Regions from separate parts of the Roseateles flavus genome, predicted to be linked through region 2. Evidence: predicted binding sites of a transcription regulator. Region 2 holds the regulator's gene; the other holds the start of a gene.
What was found. The regulator FliA, encoded in region 2, starts transcription of late flagellar genes. The targets are predictions, from matches to a motif close to CTAAAGTTTNNNNNNNNNNNGCCGNTA.

Region 1: a site for FliA is predicted at 2,412-2,438, ahead of ABDJ40_RS17735 (putative motility protein). Genes of this name have one in related genera too.

What each region holds. Positions count from the first base shown of each region.
Region 1 covers NZ_JBDPZC010000008.1:229,533-233,942, reverse strand. The annotation lists gene ABDJ40_RS17745 (hypothetical protein) at 1-844, opposite strand, end outside; gene ABDJ40_RS17740 (hypothetical protein) at 882-2,090, shown strand; gene ABDJ40_RS17735 (putative motility protein) at 2,188-2,403, opposite strand; gene ABDJ40_RS17730 (rhodanese-like domain-containing protein) at 2,513-2,917, opposite strand; gene ftrA (transcriptional regulator FtrA) at 3,013-4,041, shown strand; gene ABDJ40_RS17720 (GntR family transcriptional regulator) at 4,199-4,410, shown strand, end outside.
Region 2 covers NZ_JBDPZC010000009.1:144,743-149,152, reverse strand. The annotation lists gene flhF (flagellar biosynthesis GTPase FlhF) at 39-1,667, shown strand; gene ABDJ40_RS18605 (MinD/ParA family ATP-binding protein) at 1,705-2,514, shown strand; gene ABDJ40_RS18600 (RNA polymerase sigma factor FliA) at 2,532-3,245, shown strand; gene ABDJ40_RS18595 (methyl-accepting chemotaxis protein) at 3,290-4,410, shown strand, end outside.

The DNA.
Region 1 (4,410 bases), on a different contig from region 2:
CCGGAGCCAGTGCACCGACGCCCTCCGCCGCCTGGCGCTGGCGTGCCGAGCGCGCCATCAGCGGATGGACGTTGCGCCACAACGGATAGGGCGCCAGGCTGCCTTCAACACGGTGCGGCGGCAGCCCGAAGGCATGCAGGGCTGCGGCATTGACGGCCGAAGCGTAGGGGTCCAGCCCCATGCGCGCAGCGCCCGCCCAGTCGGCCAGCAGGGCGCTGGGGCTGGCGATCAGGGTGTGCGTCGCCAGCGGACGCGGCGCGCGCTGGCCGGCACCGCCGTGGGCGCTGGTGACGGCGTCGATCAGGCTCCAGTGCGGCGGGGCATCGCGCAGCACCTGCAGGGCGTCTTCCACAAGACCGCGACGCGGCGCGGCCAGGCCGGCCAGGTTGTGGACCGCGAGCGCGAAGTGATGCTCCTCATGCGTGCGGTTCTTGGCGAAGGCGATGCGCAGGGCCGCGGCCCGCCAACGCTCGCCGCCCGCAGCGCCAAACACCTCGTAGGGGCGCCCCTGCGGCGTGCTGAAGCGCCAGCCCGTCAACTCGGGCACGAGCAGGGGGTCGCGGTTGTGCAGCCAGCTGTCGTCTTCATGGCGTGCATCAGCCACGGCCACGTCAGTGAAACCATGCTCATGCAGGCGGTCGATCAGGTGCTCCACCAGCAGGGCCTCAGTGCCGGCATGCGGCGCCTGCTCGCAGGCGTCGAGGTCGGGCTTGATCACCACCGGGCCACGCAGGCCCGCCAGGCTGTCCCAGAAGCCGCAGAGGGCCAGCAGCTCATCCAGCAGCGTCGGGCCTGATGCGCCGGCGCGCTGGTGGACCCACACGGTGTGCGCAGGGTCAATCATGCCGGGGCGGCGTGCCATGGAATGATAATAACGCGGCATGAGAGCCTACCCCTACCGATTCCATGTCGCGCTGGATGGCAATGGCCTCAACGGCCTGGAGGGCCTGGCCGGCGTGTGCCAATTCCTCTTCGACCCCGCCGACAATGCCTATGCCTGGAAGATCGCCTACTTCGACGGCATCGCCGGCGGACATGCGATCAGCCTGAACCCGGGAGGCTCGCTGGGCTTCCTGGGCAACACGGGCCAGCATCTGCTGATCTACGACGGCACGGACTCCCGCGAGCTGGCTCGCCAGAGCACGCTCAGCTACGAGAGCACCGACACCTCGCTGCGCGGCAGCACCCATGCCGTGTGGCTGAGCGAGCATGAGTTCATCACCGCGATCGGTGATCACTTCTACCGCTTCGACGCACGCCGTCTCGCCGAGGGCGTGAAGCTCGGGCCCCACGGCGTGAAGCTGCCGCATGCGCTGAAGCGCAGCGCCTCCGGCCGCTACCTGGTGTACGGCTCCATGGACCATCCCAGGCTGGGCGAGGCCCGCGAGGTCGGCATCTACGACCTGCAGACCGGCGAGGCCCGCCGCGTGGAGCTGCCTGCCACTTGCTGGCATGTGGCGGCGGATCCCGCGCGGGACCTCTTCTATGCGCTGAGCTTCCGCGTGCTGCCGCAGGAGGGGCGCGACTGGCATGAATGGGCGATGGCCTTCCTCAAGGAATACGCCTTCGAGATCGACGCCGCCAGCGGCCGGGTGCTCCGCCACTGGGCCGCGGGGCGCGAGGTCCCGGCCCACATCAACAGCGACGTGGTGCTGTCCGACGGCGAGCTGATCTTCTGCAATGGCGCCAGCCAGAGCATCGTCATGATCGAGCGCGAACGCCTGGCGGGCTGGCGCATGATCGACGAGCGCCCTGACCTGGCGACGGTGCTCGGCCAGCGCAAGGCCGTCGGCACCCAGATTGCCGATGCCCTCAGCCGCGGCAATGTGCTGCACGAGACGCGGCACTTCCTGTCGGCCCTGCGCATCTCGCGCTGGGCGGTGCTGGACTCGGTCTATGCCTGCCAGCTCTCCGCAGACCAAAGCCTGCTGTTCACCGCCAATCGCGGGCTCAACCACATCACGGTTTACGACTATCCCGCCAACACCCTGCGCCTGCGTGTGGCCATGCCAGCGCTGCAGGATTTCGTGCCGGTGTCACCGGGCGGGGATCCGCGGCTGGGGTTCCATCATGGGGCCCTGGCGGGCTGAGCCGCGTTCAGCTCCCCTTCAGAGGGCTGGCCGCGCCGCCGGTCGAAGCACTGGTCAGGCCGCCGAAGGGCGCAACGGCCCGCTCAGGCGCAGGCGCTCAGGCGTAGGTGTTGAGATGTCGCCCCAGAGAGCCTTCGGTGGCCAGGGCAGGCGCCTGCGGCAAGGCGGCGAGCAAGGCCGCGGCGCCGGCTTCCTGGGCGTCCAGGGCCTTTCGCAGCACCAGCAGGCCGGCGCTGTGACCAACCGTGCCTGGGGTGCCGCTGGAGACATGGCTGACCGCGGCGTCGACGCTGGGAGCGCTGGTGATGTCCATGGTGGCTCTATCGGCCAGGCCGGCGCGAACTTGAGGACGAATTTCGGGCGATCACAGCACGCCCGTCACCAGCGCCACTTCGACGGCCGGCGACAGGCAGGCCAGGCGATCAATCCGGATTCTCGCCGGTAGCCAGCGCGAAGCCCTCGTCGATCCAGCCGGTGAGGCCACCCGCCATGATCTTGACGGGACGTCCGAGCCTGGCCAGCCGCAGGGCGCCGCGCGCGGCGCCATTGCAATGCGGGCCCGCACAGTACGTCACGAACAGAGTGTTCGCCGGCCATTGCGCCAGCTTGCCCTGCACGAGCTTGCCGTGGGGCAGGTTGAGGGCGCCAGGCACGTGCCCCTTGGCATACATCGCGGGTGATCGCACGTCGAGCAGCACGAAATCGGCGCCGGCCTGCAGGCCTTCGTGCACGTCCCAGCAGTCGGTCTCGAACGTGAATTCCGCGGCGAAATGGGCTTCGGCCAGGGCGGGGGGCGCGGCAGGAACTGCGGTGACTTCGGTGGGCATGTCTTGCTCCGTTGTGAAGGAGTCGCCATCGTGTCCAAGGCGGTGCGGTGCCACAATTGGCGCAAAAGACACTTATCGTCAATTTCTCGCCAGCCATGCACGCCCTGCACGAATCAGCCTCCGGCGAGTTGACCGGCCCCTTGGTGGTGGCACTGGCCCACGACGGCCTTTGCACCTTCGAGTTCGCCATCGTTGCCGAGGTGTTCGGGCTGTCCAGGCCAGAAATGGGTCGAAGCTGGTACCGGTACGCGACCGCGGCCGTGGAGCCCGGGCCCCTTCGTGCCCATGGTGGCCTGACCTTCACGGCGTCCGGCGGCATCGAGCTGCTGGATCAGGCCGACCTGATCGTGGCCGCAGGCTGGAAGGGGGCCGGCGTCCCGGTGCCTGCCGAGCTGGCCGCACGGCTGCGCAGCGCCTGGGAGCGCGGCGCTCGCCTCGCCTCCATCTGCTCCGGGGCGTTCGTCCTCGCCGCGACGGACCTGCTCAATGGCCGCCGGGCTGCCACCCACTGGCGCTATGCCGACCAGTTGGCCGCGTGCCACCCCGAGATCGAAGTGGATGCCGATGTGCTCTATGTCGAGGAGGACCGGATCTACACCTCGGCGGGCAGCGCCGCGGGCATCGACCTCATGCTGCACATCATTCGCCAGGACCACGGCGCCGAGGCCGCGAACTGCGTCGCCCGCCGGCTGGTCATGCCACCGCACCGCAGCGGCGGGCAGGCGCAGTTCATCGAGCGGGCGGTCCCGCCGGATCGAGGCCACCGGCTGACCGAGGCCCTCGACCGGATCCGGTCCGAGCTGAGCGCCGACTGGACGGTGGAACGGATGGCCGCGTTGGTGGCCATGAGCCCCCGCACCTTCCTGAGGCGCTTCGTCGAGGCCACCGCCCTGAGCCCGGGACAATGGCTGATCGAGCAGCGCGTCGTGCAGGCCCAGCGCTTGCTGGAGCGCACGGCGCTGTCCGTGGAGCAAGTGGCGGCCGAGGTGGGATTTGGCAGCGTTCAGGGGCTGCGGCACCACTTCCGCGAGCGCCTGACCCTCTCGCCTCGGGACTACAGAAAAGCCTTCGCATCCGGCGCCAGACCAGCGCCCGAGGCCTCCGGGCGGCGCGCGGGTCCTTGACCGGGAGGTCGGCGGCGCGCGGCACCGACACCGCCCCACCCCATGCAGTTCATCCCGCCCCCACTGCAGTCTGTCGCCCCCCGCTAGGTCCCCCCGGCCCGCATTGTTATGGTGTGCTACATCAGCAACACACCGCAGGCTCCTGGCCTGAAGCGACATGCAAAGCTGGAACGACAACGCGCCGATCTACCAGCAGCTGGCCGACCGACTGGCCAGTCAGCTGCTGGATGGCAATCCGCCCGAGGGAGAGGCCCTGCCCTCGGTCCGCCTGCTGGCCACCCAATACCTGATCAACCCACTGACGGTCAGCCGCGCGCTGCAGTCGCTGGCGGACAACGGCCTGGTTGAAAGCCGCCGTGGCCTGGGCAT
Region 2 (4,410 bases):
GCCTTGATGACTGATGCTCTGCCTTGTCTGGAGGCCGCATGAACGTCAAACGCTTCACCGCCCGTACGTCCCGCGAGGCCCTCGCGCTGGTGCGCCAGGCCTTTGGCGACGATGCCGTCGTGCTGTCCAACAAGCCCTGCGCCGGAGGCGTGGAGGTGCTGGCCATGGCCCCCGAGGGCATGAACCAGATCGAGCGCGTGGCCGCCACCGCACCGCGCGCCGAAGCCCGCGGCCCGGCCCGCGTGCAGGCCCGCCCTGCCACCGCACCCGTGCCCACCATGGCCGGCAGCGCCCGCCTGGCCCAGCGCGTGGCCGAGCGCAATGAACCCAGCTTTGGCCAGCCCGTGGACGAGGACGTGCAGACCCTGGCCATGAGCACCCTGAGCTTCCAGGACTATGTCCGCGAGCGCATGCTCAAGCGCCGCCAGGCCGAGCTCAACGGTCAGCCCGATCCCATGGACCTGCCCGCTGCGGCACCCGAGCTGCCCGCCGCCGAAAGCCTGGCCACCATGGCCGCCGCCCGCCAGCAACGCGCGCAGTCCGCCATGCAGACCCTCAACGCCCGCCGCCTGGACACCCCGGCAGCGCCCGTGGCCGAGCCGCCGCGCCGCAACCCGCCCGTGCTGCGCGACGAGATCCGCATCTCTGCCGAGCAGCGCCCCATGCCCCAGCTCTCCGACATGCCCGGCACCGCCCGCCGCGACCAGCAGGACATGATGAATGAGCTGCGCTCGATGAAGGGCCTGATCGAGGAGCGCTTCGGCGCCCTGGCCTTCATGGAGAAGCTGCAGCGCCAGCCCGTGCAGGCCCGCCTGACGCAGCGCCTGCTGGACGTGGGCTTCTCGCCCGCCCTGGTGCGCAAGCTGGTCGAGGGCTGCCCTGCGCATCTGGAGGGCAAGGAAGGCGCCGATGAAACCCAGTGGGCCGCGCAGGTGCTGGCCCGCAACCTGATCACCGACGAGACCAACCTGCCGCTGGAGGAGCAGGGCGGTGTCTTCGCCCTGATCGGCTCCACCGGTGTGGGCAAGACCACCACCACGGCCAAGATCGCCGCCGCCTTCGCGACCCGCCATGGCGCCTCGCAGCTGGGCCTGATCACGCTGGATGCCTACCGCGTCGGCGCCCACGAGCAGCTGCGCGCCTATGGCCGCATCCTGGGCGTGCCCGTGCACACGGCGCACGACCGCGCTTCGCTGGAAGACCTGCTGGAGCTGCTGTCGGCCAAGAAGATGGTGCTGATCGATACCGCCGGCATGGCCCAGCGCGACAGCCGCACCCACGAGCTGCTGGAGATGCTGGCCCACCCGAGCATCCGCCGCATCCTGGTGGTCAATGCCGCCCAGCAGGGCGAGACCATCGAGGACGTGGCCGGCGCCTGGCGCGCCCAGACCTGCCAGGGCGTGGTGCTGTCCAAGATCGACGAAGCCGTGAAGCTGGCGCCCGCGCTGGACACCATGATTCGCCATCGTTTGCGCATTATTGGCGTTGCCAACGGGCAGCGGGTGCCGGAAGATTGGCATCGCCTGTCGGCGACGGCCCTGGTGCAGCGCGCGCTGCGCAGCCAGGCCCACGCCGCTTGGCGCATGGACAGCGCCGATGTGAACCTGATCTTTGCCGGAGGCCCCGCGCTGGCCGCCGTGCAGTCCACGGCCCCGGGCGTGCACTGACCCGCCCCAGAGTCATCGAACCCATCGAGACCACCCCATGCGCGAGCCACCCTTCAGCAAGACCCCGCAAGACCAGGCCGATGGCCTTCGCAAGCTCTTTGCCGCCTCACGCGTTCGCTTCATCCCTGTGGTGAGCAACCCCGAGGTGCTGGACTCCGGCGTGCTGCTGGAAGGCCTGTGCGCCGCCTTTTCCGAGATGGGCCTGCAGACCCTGGTGGTCGATGCAGGCGAGCTGTCTCCGGCGGCCACGGAGATGGCCGCGGTGGACCTCTCGGCCTGTGTGGAACGGCTGTCTCGCCAGGTGAGCTACCTGGCCGCGCGCGGCCTGCCGCTGCGCTACATCAATGCCAACGGGTCCGCTGCCGAATTCCTGCAGGCCCTCAGCGAGGCGGCGCCCCAGGCCGACGTGATGATCCTGCACGCCCCGGCCGCCGAGCTGGCCCGCGTGCTCAATTCCCGCGAGCTGCGCCCGGTGCTGCTGGCCGACACCGACGCCCGCAGCGTCACCCAGGCCTATGCCGGCATGAAGTGGCTCAGCCAGCGCGCCGGCATCATGGTCTACAGCCTCTTGATGGCCTGCCACCCGCAGCTGCGCCTGGCGGAGCGCATTGCCCAGCAGATCAGCAGCTGCGGCGATGGCTTCCTGGGCGCCGTGCTGCGTGACTGGGCCTGCATGGATCCCCGCACGCCGCCCACGGCCCCGCTGTCGCCCGAAGTGCGACACCTGGCCCGCGAGCTCCTGGCGGTCGTGCCCCAGGGCCTGGCGCCGGATGCGGCCCAGCAGGCCCGCCCGCTGCGGCCCCTGGTGAATCTCCGTCCGGCGCGGCCGGCGGTGGCCGCCAACTGATGTTGCAGGAGCTGAAGATGTATACCGCCAAAGGCCGCCTCGACAACTCTGCGCTGATCCAGCAGTACAGCGGTCTGGTTCGACGCCTGGCTCACCAGATGATCGCCAAGCTGCCGGCCAATGTGGAACTGGACGACCTGATCCAGGTGGGCCTGATCGGGCTCACCGATGCGCTGTCGCGGTTCGATTCCGCGCAGGGCGTGCAGTTCGAGACTTTCGCCACCCAGCGCATCCGCGGCGCCATGCTGGACGAGCTGCGCGGCGGTGACTGGATGAGCCGCGGCACGCGCCGCCAGCAGCGCTCCATCGAGACGGCGGTTCACAAGCTGGAACAGCGGCTGGGCCGTGCGCCGCATGAATCCGAGATCGCTGCCGAGATGGGCCTCAGTCTGGGCGACTACCAGGACATGCTGTCCAAAGTGCGCGGCACCCAGCTGGTTTACCTGGAGGACATGAGTGGCGAGGAGGGGAGTGATGACTACCTCGATCGTCACGTGGTCGACGAGAGCAACAACCCCATGGCGCAGCTGCAGGACCATCGCATGCGCGAGGCCCTGGTCGCCGCCATCAAGAACCTGCCCGAGCGCGAGCAGTACGTGATGAGCATGTACTACGAGCACGACATGAACCTCAAGGAAATCGCGGCGGTGCTCAAAGTGACCGAATCCCGGGTCTGCCAACTGCACAGTCAGGCCATCGCCCGCTTGCGCGTAAAGCTGCGCGACTGGTAAAACTTCTCCCCAGACGGCCGGGTCCGGCCTGGAGAGGAGTCCGCATGAAGTCCTGGTGGCAGACCGGCTCGCGAGAGCCGGCGCAAACCCCTCAAGCCGCCGAGCCGGCTGGCAAGACTGCAGACGCGCAGGCGCTGGTGCGCTCGCTGGCCCAGCCGGTGTCCAGCCTCGGGCGCGATGCCGCCGAGGTGCGCGGCGCTCTGGAAGACACGCAGAAGGTGGTCGTCGCCCAGCGCGAGGCCATGCAGGCCCTGGGCCACGAATTGCAGCTGGTCCAGCAGGCCCAGCAGGGCATCGCCCTGGCCACGGCGGAATCCATCGAGGCCGTGGCGCAGGCCCGCCTGGCCTTGCAGAACATCGGCGCCGAAGTGGGAGGCATCGTGCAGACGCTGCGCCAGGTCTCGGATGCCGCCTCTGAAATCACCCGCATCGCCCTGCAGACCCGCCTGGTGGCCTTCAACGCCTCGGTGGAGGCCAAGCGGGCGGGCGAGGCCGGCCGCGGCTTCGGCGTGGTGGCCGATGCCGTCAAGGACCTGGCCGCCCAGGTCGAGCAGAGCTCCAAGTCCATCATGGGCACGGTCGGCGCCCTGGATGCCCGCATCGACACCTTCAGCCGCGAGCTCAGCAGCGAAGGTCGGCAGGCCCACGAGCAGAGCAGCATCCATGCCGCCTTCGGCACCGTGCATGCCGACGTGCTGCGCATCGCCCAGGCTGCCGACCAGAGCCAGCAGACCACCGCCGCCCTCGCGGAACGCGCCGCCGAGCTGGGCGGCGAGGTGGCCCTGGCCCTGCGGCACCTGGAGTCCGCCTTCGCCTGCAGTGACCGATTCCTGCGCCTGTCCGAGGACCTGATCGAGCGCATCGCCTCCTCCGGCGTGCGCGTGGACGACGCGCTCTACATCGAGGGTGCCCAGCAGGCCGCGCAGGAGATCGGTCAGCTGCTGGAAACGGCGGTGAAGCAGGGGCGCATCAGCCTGCAGGACCTCTTCGACGAACACTACCAGCCCGTGCCGGGCAGCAATCCTCAGCAGCACCTCGCGCGCTTCTGCGAGCTGGCCGACCAGCTCTTCCCGCAGGTGCAGGAGCGGCAGCTGAAGCTCTCGGACAAGGTCGTCTACTGCATCGCCGTGGACCGCAACGGCTATGTCTCGACCCACAACCGCCA